DNA from 2 places in the Nocardioides sp. J9 genome. Region 2 is predicted to be linked to the other one. Evidence: riboswitches for the same ligand, from Rfam matches in the RefSeq annotation. Region 2 holds a riboswitch; the other holds the start of a gene.
What was found. A riboswitch is a leader RNA that binds a small molecule or an ion and turns the genes downstream of it on or off. The one in region 2 is predicted to bind thiamine pyrophosphate.

Region 1: it holds a riboswitch for thiamine pyrophosphate, as region 2 does, so the genes downstream of both, thiE (thiamine phosphate synthase) here and L615_RS14615 (thiamine ABC transporter substrate binding subunit) in region 2, are expected to answer to the same signal.

The regions. Positions count from the first base shown of each region.
Region 1 is NZ_VLJQ01000094.1:3,757-7,747, reverse strand. Features, by position in the region: gene L615_RS16170 (choice-of-anchor P family protein) at 1-522, opposite strand, end outside; gene L615_RS16165 (NAD(P)/FAD-dependent oxidoreductase) at 775-1,860, shown strand; TPP riboswitch at 1,864-1,973, shown strand; gene thiE (thiamine phosphate synthase) at 1,966-2,571, shown strand; gene L615_RS16155 (FAD-dependent oxidoreductase) at 2,571-3,560, shown strand; gene thiS (sulfur carrier protein ThiS) at 3,557-3,754, shown strand; gene L615_RS16145 (thiazole synthase) at 3,751-3,991, shown strand, end outside.
Region 2 is NZ_VLJQ01000086.1:26,282-33,291, forward strand. Features, by position in the region: gene L615_RS14590 (oxygenase MpaB family protein) at 23-913, opposite strand; gene L615_RS14595 (NADH:flavin oxidoreductase) at 973-2,184, shown strand; gene L615_RS14600 (diacylglycerol kinase) at 2,346-3,461, shown strand; gene L615_RS14605 (SDR family oxidoreductase) at 3,461-4,285, shown strand; gene L615_RS14610 (MBL fold metallo-hydrolase) at 4,295-5,374, shown strand; TPP riboswitch at 5,381-5,488, shown strand; gene L615_RS14615 (thiamine ABC transporter substrate binding subunit) at 5,479-6,540, shown strand; gene L615_RS14620 (iron ABC transporter permease) at 6,537-7,010, shown strand, end outside.

The DNA.
Region 1 (3,991 bases), on a different contig from region 2:
GATCGCCGCCACGCCCGGGATGTTCACGCCGTAGTTCTGCGGGATGTTGACCGGCAGGTTGACGCCCAGGATCTTGATGCCGAGCAGCTTGTGGTTGCCGACCGCGGAGCTGGTGCCGTCCGGCTTGCCGGTGGTGACGACCGTGCTCTCGACCGCGTCGAGCTTGATCAGGCCGTTGAGCAGGCTCACACCAGCGGTGCGCGACCACGACTCGATCTTGATGTTGGCGCCGTCCTTGGTGGCGGTGGTGCGGGTCTCGGCCGCACCGACGCTCGCCAGGTTGAGGACGTTGGCCGCCGCGGTGCTGTTGCTGTGCGTGCGGGCCGGTCCACCGTTGATCGCGGTCTGCGCGGTCAGGTCGGAGGAGACGATGTTGCCGAGCGCCTTGATGTAGGTGGCGCCGGTGTTGGCGGAGTAGTTCCAGTCGTCGACCGGAGCGGCCTGCGCCGGTGCCGGAACGGCGACCAGGGCAGTGGCCGTCGCCAGGAAGGCGATCAGGCTCAGGAGCTTGCGGATGTTCACGGGTCCCCATTTCCCACGTGTTGATTGCGTTGTCGTGTCCCTCACTGGAACGACGGAACGCCACGTGAGGGGAAAATTGCCGAGCTGTACCCGGTGGGTCAACGGAGCAGCCCCGGTCCAGGTCACGCTCGGCCAGGGCAAGGCTATCGGTTCCGCGCCGTGAGGTTGAGAGGGGTGACCAATGTCGCAGGGGGTACCGGGGCAGGGTCTGCGGTCCCGGGGCGTTGGGCTGACGTGCACGTGTACGACGCCGTGGTGGTCGGAGCCGGTCAGGCCGGTCTCTCCGCGTCCTTCCACCTGCGCCGGCTCGGGCTCGACCACGTGGTCCTCGACGCCGACGAACGACCCGGCGGAGCCTGGCAGCACCGCTGGGACTCGCTGACGATGGCCGACGTGCACGGCGTCGCCGACCTGCCCGACGCGCCGGCCCCCGGCGGGTCGGCCGAGCGGGCCAACGAGGTCGTGCCGGCGTGGTTCGCCCGCTACGAGGCCGAGCACGCACTGCCGGTCGAGCGGCCGGTGCGCGTCGACCGGGTGAGCTCCGAGGGCGACCTGCTCGTGGTCCACGCCGGCGAGCGGCGGTGGACGACCCGGACCCTGGTGAACGCGACCGGCACCTGGTCGCGGCCGTTCGTGCCGTCGTACCCGGGGGCGGGGGAGTTCCGCGGGGAGCAGCTGCACACCCACGACTACCCCGGTCCGGAGCACCTCGCCGGCAAGCGGGTGCTGGTCGTCGGCGGCGGCGCGTCGGCGGTGCAGTTCATCGGCGAGCTCGCCCCGCGCACCGACGTGCTGTGGGTGACGCGACGGCCGCCGGTGTGGCGCGACCACTTCGACGAGCGCCTCGGCCGGCACGCCATCGAGCTGGTGCAGGAGCGGGTCCGCGCCGGTCTGCCGCCGGCGAGCGTCGTCAGTGTCACCGGCCTCGCCCTCCGACCCCAGGAGCAGGAGGCGGCCCGGCTCGGCGCCTACGACCGCCGGCTCCCGATGTTCGACCGGATCGAGCCCGACGGCGTGCGCTGGGACCACCCCGCGCCCGGCCAGCCGGCGTTCGAGCCGGTCGACGTCATCCTCTGGGCCACCGGCTTCCGGCCCGCCGTGGCGCACCTGGCGCCGCTGCACCTGCGCAGCCCCCGCGGCGGGATCGCGTTGCTGCAGACGGGCGCCGACGTGCAGACCGCCACCGTCGCCGAGCGCGACCCGCGCGTGCAGCTCGTCGGCTACGGCCCCTCGGCCAGCACCATCGGGGCGAACCGGGCCGGGCGTGCGGCCGCGCTGGCCGTGCGCCGCTACGTGGACAGCGAGTTGCGGGGGGCCGGTGACCGTGCGCTAGCGTGACGCACGACACCCCACGGGAGTCCGCGGCAGCGGGCTGAGAGGGAGCTGGAGCCGCTCCGACCGTCACACCTGATCCGGGTCATGCCGGCGAAGGAACGGACTGAGATGACTGCTTTTCGCGCTACCCCGCGCCTGCACTGCCTGGTCTCCGACCGGGACGACCACGCCCTGCTGCCGGTGCTCGCCGAGGCCGGCGTCGACGGCTTCCAGGTCCGCGCCAAGGAGCTGGGCACCCGCGACCTCGTCGCGCTGACGCGTGCCGTCGTGGCCGCCGTGCGACCGCACGGCGCGCTGGTCGTCGTCGACGACCGCGTCGACGTCGCCCTCGCGGCAGGCGCGGACGGGGTCCACCTCGGCGCCGACGACCTCGCCGTCGCCGACGCCCGCGGGCTCGCGCCCCGGTTGCTGGTCGGGGCGACCTGCCGCACCCGGACCGACGTCGAGGCCGCCCGGGCCGACGGCGCCGACTACGCCGGCCTCGGCCCGGTCTTCGCGACCACGTCGAAGCCCGGCCTGCCCGCGCCCCTCGGCGCCGGCGCGGTCGCCGACGCCACCGGCGTCCTGCCGATCATCGCCATCGGAGGCATCGACGCCGACGGCGCCAGCGCCGTGCGGGCCTCCGGCGCCCACGGCGTCGCGGTCATCGGCGCGATCTGGCGACATCGCGATCCCGTGGCAGCAGCGAAGGAGCTCGTCGCGGCGGTGGCCTGATGCGGGTCGAGGTCCTCGGGGCCGGGATCGTCGGGCTGGCCGTCGCCGAGGAGCTGCAGCGCCGCGGCCACGCCGTGGCCCTCGTCGACCCGCGCCCGGCCAGCGGGGCGTCGTACGCCGCGGCGGGGATGCTCAGCCCCGCCGCCGAGGTCTGGCACGGCGAGGAGGACGTGCTGCGGCTCGGGACCGCATCGCTGCGGCTGTGGCCGGGGCTGGCCGCCCGGCTCGGCGTCCCGGTGCGTCGCGAGGGCACCCTCCTCGTCGGGCACGACGCCGCCGACCTCCAGCAGGTCGACCGGCAGGTCGAGCTGCTCGCCCGGCACGGCCACGACGCGGTGCCCCTCGACCGGGCCGGCGTCCGCGAGCACGAGCCGGCCCTGGCCCGGGTCGCGGGCGGTGCCCTGCTGCCCGGCGAGGGGAGCGTCGACCCGCGGGCGGTGTGCGCCGCCCTGCTGGCGCGGGTCCCGGTGCACACGGCGCCCGTCGGCGCCGACGTCACCGTGGTCGCCACCGGCGCCCGGCTCCCGGAGCCGTGGACGCGGCTGGTGACAGGCGTGCGGGGCGAGGTCCTGCGGCTGCGCTCGGACGACCCGCCGCGCCGTACCGTCCGCGGCTGGGTCGCCGGTGAACCGGTCTACCTCGTCCCGCGCGGGGACGGCCGGGTCGTCGTCGGCGCGACGTCGGAGCACCACGACGACGGGCCGGTCGTGACGGCCGGCGGCGCGCTGCGCCTGCTCGCCGCCGCTCGCGAGCTGTGGCCGGCGCTCGAGCGCGCCGAGCTCGTCGAGGCCACCGCCCGCGACCGCCCGTCCACCGCCGACGGGCTGCCCCTGGTCGGACCGAGCGGCGTCGACGGCGTCGTCCTCGCCGCCGGCCACCACCGCCACGGCGTGCTGCTCGCCCCGCTGACCGCGCAGCTCGTCGCCGACCACCTGGAGACCGGGGCCGTCGACCCAGCCGTCGACCCCCGGAGGGAAGGAGTACGATGATCACCCTCAACGGAGAACCCGTCGCCGCGATCGGGAGCGTCGCCGACCTGCTCGGCCGCCGCCTCGGGTACCCGGCCCCGTCAGGGGTCGCGGTCGCGCTGAACGGCGAGGTCCTGCCTCGCGCCCAGTGGCCGGCCACCCCGCTGGCCGACGGCGACGTGGTCGAGGTCGTGACGGCGGTGCAGGGCGGATGAGCGCGACCACCGACCCGTTCGTCGTCGCCGGTACCGTGCTGTCGTCCCGGTTGCTCCTCGGCACCGGCGGCCTGCCGCACGTGTCGCTGCTGGGACCCGTCCTCGACGCGGCCCGGCCCGGCCTGGTCACCGTGTCCGTACGCCGCGCCTCCTCGCTGTCGGACGGCAGCCTGCTCGGCGCGCTGCGCGCGGCCGGGGTCCGGCTGCTGCCGAACACCGCCGGCTGCCTGTCCGCCC
Region 2 (7,010 bases):
GGTCGCCGTACCCGGCGGGTGCTCAGGCGGGCGCGGACTCGTGGCGCACCGGGCACCCGCCGAGGCCGGGCACCGGCTGGGTGCCGAGCTCGGCGAGGCGGAACCCGTCGGGGTAGCTCTTGATCCGCGGCAGGTCGGCGGTGAACGTCGGCTTCCGCTTCGACGGCGTCCAGCGCAGCAGTCGCGCGCGGGCGCGCATCGCGGCGCGGCTCACCTTCCGGGCGACCGGTCCGGGGTCGGTGTAGGCGAACGCCTCCAGCAGCGGCTCGTCCATCAGCGCCCGGCTGAACACCTCGACCGGCTTGCGCAGCGGGCGCGGGTAGAACGTCGTCAGCAGCGCCAGCGTCGAGTCCGCGACCCGGCGACCGCCGGCGTCGAAGTCGAAGTGCTCGCGCTCGTAGTCGTCCATGAGGTGCATGAACCCGTCGTAGGTCTCCGGGATGTCCTTGATGCCCATGTGCCGGCCCAGCGCGCGGTAGTAGTTGACGCTGGCGCGCAGCTCGGTGTCGGTGAACGAGCGCCAGCCGTAGTCGTCGAGCCACCGCTTCGGCACCACCACGAACGTCGACAGCACGTAGAGGAAGTCGTCGTTGCTGATGTCGTAGGAGCGGTGCATCTGGTTGATGCGCCGGATGGCCGTCTTGCCCTCGGGGCTGTCGAAGCCGTGCACGAAGGGCGCCTCGAGCAGGAGCGCGGTGTCGTCGTACCGCTTCTGCACCTGGGTGGTGAACGCGCCGGTCTCGTGGAGCAGCCGACCGACGCTCGGCACCGCGTAGGTGCGGAAGAGCGCGAAGCTGAGCGCCTGGGTGATGTCCCAGGTGAACTCGTAGAGCGCGAGGTTCTGGTAGATCTCGACGTAGTCGGTCTCGGGGTCCAGCTGCTCGTTCCGGTCGCGCCACAACGTCTTCGCCATGCGCCGACGATAGGGGACGTAAGTCGAGTTATGCTAGTGGAACACGTTACAGTTTTCTCGTGACCGACATCCCCGACGTCTTCAGCCCCGCCGACCTCGGCCCGGTGCGCCTGCGCAACCGCACCGTCAAGGCAGCCACCTTCGAGGGCCGGACCCCGCACGGCGAGGTGACCGACGAGCTCATCGCCTACCACCGCGCCCCCGCGGCGGGCGGCGTCGGCCTGACCACGGTCGCCTACCTCGCCGTCGCGCCCGAGGGCCGCACGCACGCCGAGCAGATCGTCGTCTCCGAGCGCACGCTGCCCGGCCTGGCGCGCCTCGCCGACGAGGTGCACGCCACCGGTGCCGCGATCGCTGCGCAGGTCGGCCACGCCGGTCCGGTCGCCAACGGCCGCTCGAACGGAGCCCAGGCCATCGCGGCCAGCGCGATGCCGAGCCCGCTGTCGATGCAGATGATCCGCTCGGCGACGGAGAAGGACCTGGCCCGGGTGACGCAGGCGTACGTCGACGCGGCCCGCCTGCTGGTGCGCGCGGGCTTCGACGTCCTCGAGCTGCACATGGCGCACTCGTACTTCATCTCCTCCTTCCTCGCGCCCGCCCTCAACCGCCGCCGCGACCGCTGGGGCGGCGACCTCGAGCGCCGCGCCCGCCTCGCCCGGCAGGTCGCGCGCGTCGTGCGCGAGGAGGTCGGCGACGCCGTCGCCGTCACCGCCAAGGTCTCCGTCTCCGACGGCTACCCCGGCGGCGTCACCACCGAGACCGGCCTCGAGGTCGCCCGCCTGCTCGAGGCCGACGGCCACCTCGACGCCCTGCAGCTCTCCGGCGGCTCGTCGCTGATGAACCCGATGTACCTCTTCCGCGGCGGCGCCCCCGTCGACGAGTTCGCGGCGTCGATGCCGACGGTCGTGAAGTGGGGCATGAAGACCCCCGTCGGGCGGCGGTTCATGAAGGAGTACCCCTTCGAGGAGGGCTACTTCCGCGAGAAGGCGCAGGTCTTCCGCCGCGAGCTGGCGATGCCGCTCATGCTGCTCGGCGGCATCAACCGGCTCGACACCATGCAGCAGGCGATGGCCGACGGCTTCGACTTCGTCGCCATGGGCCGCGCCCTGCTCCGCGAGCCCGACCTGGTCAACCGCCTGCAGGCCGGCGAGGCGCAGCGGGGCATCTGCATCCACTGCAACCGCTGCATGCCGACGATCTACTCCGGCACGCGGTGCCCCGAGTGGGGGCCGGGGGAGGTCATCCCGGTGCCGTCGGTGGGCGAGCGCTGAGGGGTTTCACCACCTAGGTGGTGAAACTGCGCCACTGGGCACACGAAACTTGCAGATTCGGGCCTGATCTCCTGCGCCAGGCCGGGGTTTCACCACCTAGGTGGTGAAACTGCGCCGAAGAACCCTTCCCGAAAACTAGAACTCGTTCTACTGTGACCACCATGTCACAGGTCATCCCCGACAAGCCGCTGCGCGTGGTCGTCTGGTCCACCGGCACCATCGGACGGCACGCGATCGCGGGCGTCGACGCCCACCCGGACCTCGAGCTGGTCGGGGTGTGGACCTCCACGCCCGACAAGCACGGCAAGGACGCCGGGGAGCTGGCCGGGCTCGGCCGCGAGCTCGGCATCGCCGCCACGACCGACCGCGACGAGCTCGTCGCGCTGCGGCCGGACTGCGTCGTGCACGGTGCGATGACCGACGACCGGGTGTTCGAGTCGATCGAGGACCTGACCGGCCTCCTGCGCGACGGCGTCAACGTGGTGTCGTCGGGGCCGGTGATCCTGCTGCACCGCGACGGCACGCTGCCGGCCGAGATGATCGAGGCGATCGACGAGGCCGGGCGCCAGGGCGGCGCCAGCCTGCACGTCAACGGCATCGACCCCGGCTTCGCCAACGACGTGCTGCCGCTGGTGATGAGCAGCCTCAGCCAGCGCATCGACCACGTGAAGGTCAGCGAGATCGCGGACTACTCCACCTACTACCAGCCCGTCGTCATGCGCGACCTGTTCGGCTTCGGGCAGCCGCTCGACGCCACGCCGCTGCTGTGGGAGCCGGGCATCCTCACCACCGCCTGGGGGCCCGTCGTGCGCGTGATCGCCGCCGGCCTCGGCGTGACCCTTGACGAGCCGCTCGTCGAGGAGGTCGAGCGCCGCCCCGCCCCGCGCACCGTCAGCACCGTCTCCCTCGACGTCGAGGAGGGGACGATGGGCTCGGTGCGCTTCCGTGTCATCGGCACCGTCGACGGCGTCCCTCGGATCACCCTCGAGCACGTCACCCGCACCGACGCCGACGCCGAGCCGGACTGGCCCCGGCCCCACGAGGGCGACGGCTGCTACCGCATCGAGATCACGGGGGAGCCCTGCATGAAGGTCGAGTTCACCCACCACGGCGAGGACGGCGACCACAACGTCTCCGGGATGATCGTCACCGCGCAGCGACTGATCAACGCGATCCCCGCCGTCGTCGCAGCCGAGCCCGGCCTGCGCACCGCCCTGGACCTGCCGCTGGTCACCGGCCGCGGCCTGGTCGCCGGTACGACGGGAGGCCGGCGCTGATGGGCATCCTCGATCGCTTCACCCTCACCGACCACGTCGCCGTCGTCACCGGCGCCGGCCGCGGCATCGGCGCCGCCACCGCCGTCGCGCTCGCCGAGGCCGGCGCGGACGTGCTGATCTCCGCACGCACCGAGTCGCAGCTGGCCGAGGTCGCGCAACGGATCGAGGCCACCGGGCGACGCGCGGTCGTCGTACCGGCCAACCTCGCGCGCACCGACGAGGTCGCCGGGCTGGCGCAGGCGGCGTACGACGCCTTCGGGCGCCTCGACGTCGTCGTCAACAACGTCGGCGGCACCATCCCCAACGCCTTCCTCGACACCGAGGTCGACTACCTCGAGGAGTCCTTCCACTTCAACGTCTCCACCGCCCACGCGCTCAGCCGTGCAGCGGTGCCGCTGATGCTGGAGTCGGCCGGTGAGGGGCGGCAGAAGTCGATCACCTCGATCAGCTCGATGATGGGCCGCTCGGCGGCGCGGGGCTACCTGGCCTACGGCGTCGCCAAGGCCGCGCTCGCGCACTGGACCCGGCTCGCCGCCACCGACCTCGCGCCCAGCATCCGCGTCAACGGCGTGTACGTCGGCTCGGTGATGACCAGCTCGCTGGAGTTCGTCGCGGGGGTGCCCGAGATGAAGCAGCAGATGGAGGACGCGACCCCGCTCGGCAGGATCGGCGAGGCCGAGGACGTCGCCGCCGCGGTGGTCTACCTGTCCTCGCGGGCGGGGCAGTACCTCACCGGCAAGCTGATCGAGGTCGACGGCGGGCTGCAGCAGCCGAACCTCGACCTGAACCTCCCCGACCTCCAGCCGGGAGCGAGGGCTCACTAAGGTCGCCGCATGAGCACAGGGGGCGTCTCCACCGGTCATGCGGTCTCACCGGACTCCGGCGAGCACTGGGCGAAGGAGGGCGCCTGGCAGGTCGCCGAGGGCATCCACCGCATCCCGCTGCCGCTGCCGATGGACGCGCTCAAGGCGGTCAACGTCTACGCGGTGGAGGGCGACGACGGGCTCACCCTGATCGACGGTGGCTGGTCGATCCCGGTCGCGCGTGAGCTGCTGGACCGGAGCCTGCGCTCGATCGGCTCCGGCTTCGGCGACATCAAGCGGTTCCTGGTGACCCACGTGCACCGCGACCACTACACGCTCGCCACCGTGCTCGGCCACGAGTACGGCGCCGACGTGGCCCTCGGCATCGAGGAGAAGCCTGCGCTCGAGCTGCTCCACCGTGCCTCCCAGGCCGAGATCGGCGAGAGCCCGTTCCTCGACGTGCTGCGCACCGCGGGCGCCGCGGAGATCGCCGACCTGTGGGCCGCGGGGCACGACGGCGAGCTGCCCGACGCCCGGGACTGGGCCTTCCCCGACACCTGGCTGGAGGGCGACCGCACCTTCGACGTGGGCCACCGGCTCCTCGACGCCGTGCACACGCCGGGGCACACGCCGGGGCACTACGTCTACGCCGACCGCGCCGAGGGCGTGCTGTTCTCCGGCGACCACGTGCTGCCGACCATCACCCCGTCCATCGGGTTCACCGTGCCCGCCAGCGACCAGCCGCTGGGGCACTTCATGGCCTCGCTCGCCCGCGTGCGCCAGCTGCCCGACCTGCGGATCCTGCCGGCGCACGGGCCGGTCGCCCCGTCGTCGTACCAGCGCGTCGACGAGCTGCTCGCCCACCACGAGGAGCGGCTCGCGCTGTGCCTGCGGTCCTTGCGCGAGCGCGGCACCACCACGGCGCTCGTGGTGGCGCGCGACCTCGGCTGGACCCGCCACGAGCGCGCGTTCGGCGAGCTCGACGTGTTCAGCCAGGGCATGGCCGCGATGGAGACCAAGGCGCACCTCGACCTGCTCGTCGCCCGCGGCGACGCGACCGCGCAGGACCACCCGGAGGGTGTGGCCTACACCGCCGTGGCCGCGTCCTAGACTGGAGCGGTCAGACAGGGGAGCCCCGAGCGGGGCTGAGAGTGCGGGACCGCCCGCAGACCCTCCGAACCTGATCCGGTTAGCACCGGCGAAGGGAGTCACACGTGCGCGTACGCATGCTCACCACGATCACCGGCCTCACCGCCGCCACCCTCCTCGCGGGCGGCTGCTCGCTGCTCGGCCAGGAGGGCGACGGCGGCAGCGGGGTCGAGGACGACAAGGTCACCCTCGTCACCCACGAGTCCTTCGCGCTGCCCGAGGAGCTGGTGGAGCAGTTCGAGGACGAGACCGGCTACCAGCTCACCATCAGCAAGCTCACCGACGCCGGCGCGCTGACCAACCAGCTGGTGCTGACCAAGGACAACCCGGTCGGGGACGTGGTCTTCGGCATCGACAACACCTTCGCGACCCGTGCGGTCGAGGAGGGCGTCTTCGACGCCTACGCCCCCGAGCTGCCGGCCGGTGCCGAGCAGCACGAGCTGCCCGGCGACGACGGCGACGCGCTCACCCCGGTCGACACCGGCGCGGTGTGCGTCAACGTCGACCGTGCGTGGTTCCGCAAGAACGGAGTCGCCGAGCCGCGCACCCTCGACGACCTGGCGAAGCCGGCGTACGAGGACCTGTTCGTCGTGCCCGCCGCGAGCACCAGCTCGCCCGGCCTGGCCTTCCTGCTGGCCACCATCGCGCGGTACGGCGACGACTGGACCGGCTACTGGCAGGACCTCGTCGCCAACGGGGCCAAGGTCGTCAAGGGCTGGACCGAGGCCTACTACGAGGACTTCACCTTCTCCGGCGGCGACCGGCCGATCGTCGTCTCCTACGACTCCTCCCCGGCCTTCACCGTCGACGAGGCCGGCCAGCGCACCTCCACCCGCGCGCTCCTCGACGGCTGCTTCCGCCAGGTCGAGTACGCCGGCGTGCTGAAGGGCGAGGACACCAACACCGAGGCCGCGCGCGCCGTCGTCGACTGGCTGCTCTCGCCCGAGGTGCAGGCCGCGCTGCCGACCTCGATGTACGTCTTCCCGGTCGCCGAGGACGTGGACCTCCCGGCCGACTGGGCCCGCTTCACCCGGCAGCCGGAGTCGACCGAGCAGGTCGACCCGGCGGAGGTCGCCGCGCAGCGGCAGGCGTGGCTGGAGGCCTGGACGGAGATCGTCTCGAGGTGAGCGCCGCCCGCTCCCGGGGCCGGGTGCGAGGGCACGTCGGGTACGCCGTCCTCGCACTGGTCCCGGTCGCGGTCGTCAGCGTCTTCTTCGTGCTGCCGGTCGGCGCGATGCTGCACCGCGGGCTGTGGCCCGAGGGCTCCTTCGACCCCGGCGCCGTGCTCGACGTGCTGCGCCGCCCCCGCACCGGTCGCGTCGTCTGGTTCACGCTGTGGACCAGCACCGTCGCGACGACCGTCGCCGTGCTGCTCGGCCTGCCGGCGGCGTACGTGCTGCACCGGCTGAGGTTCCCCGGGCGGTCCGTCGTGCGCGCCGCCCTGCTCGTTCCGTTCGTGCTGCCCACCGTCGTGGTCGGCCTCGCGGTGCGCGAGCTCATCGCACCCTCCGGCGTGCTCGGCTTCCTCGACCTCGACGGCACCGCGGTCGCGATCATCATCGGGCTCGTCTTCTTCAACGTCTCCGTGGTGATCCGC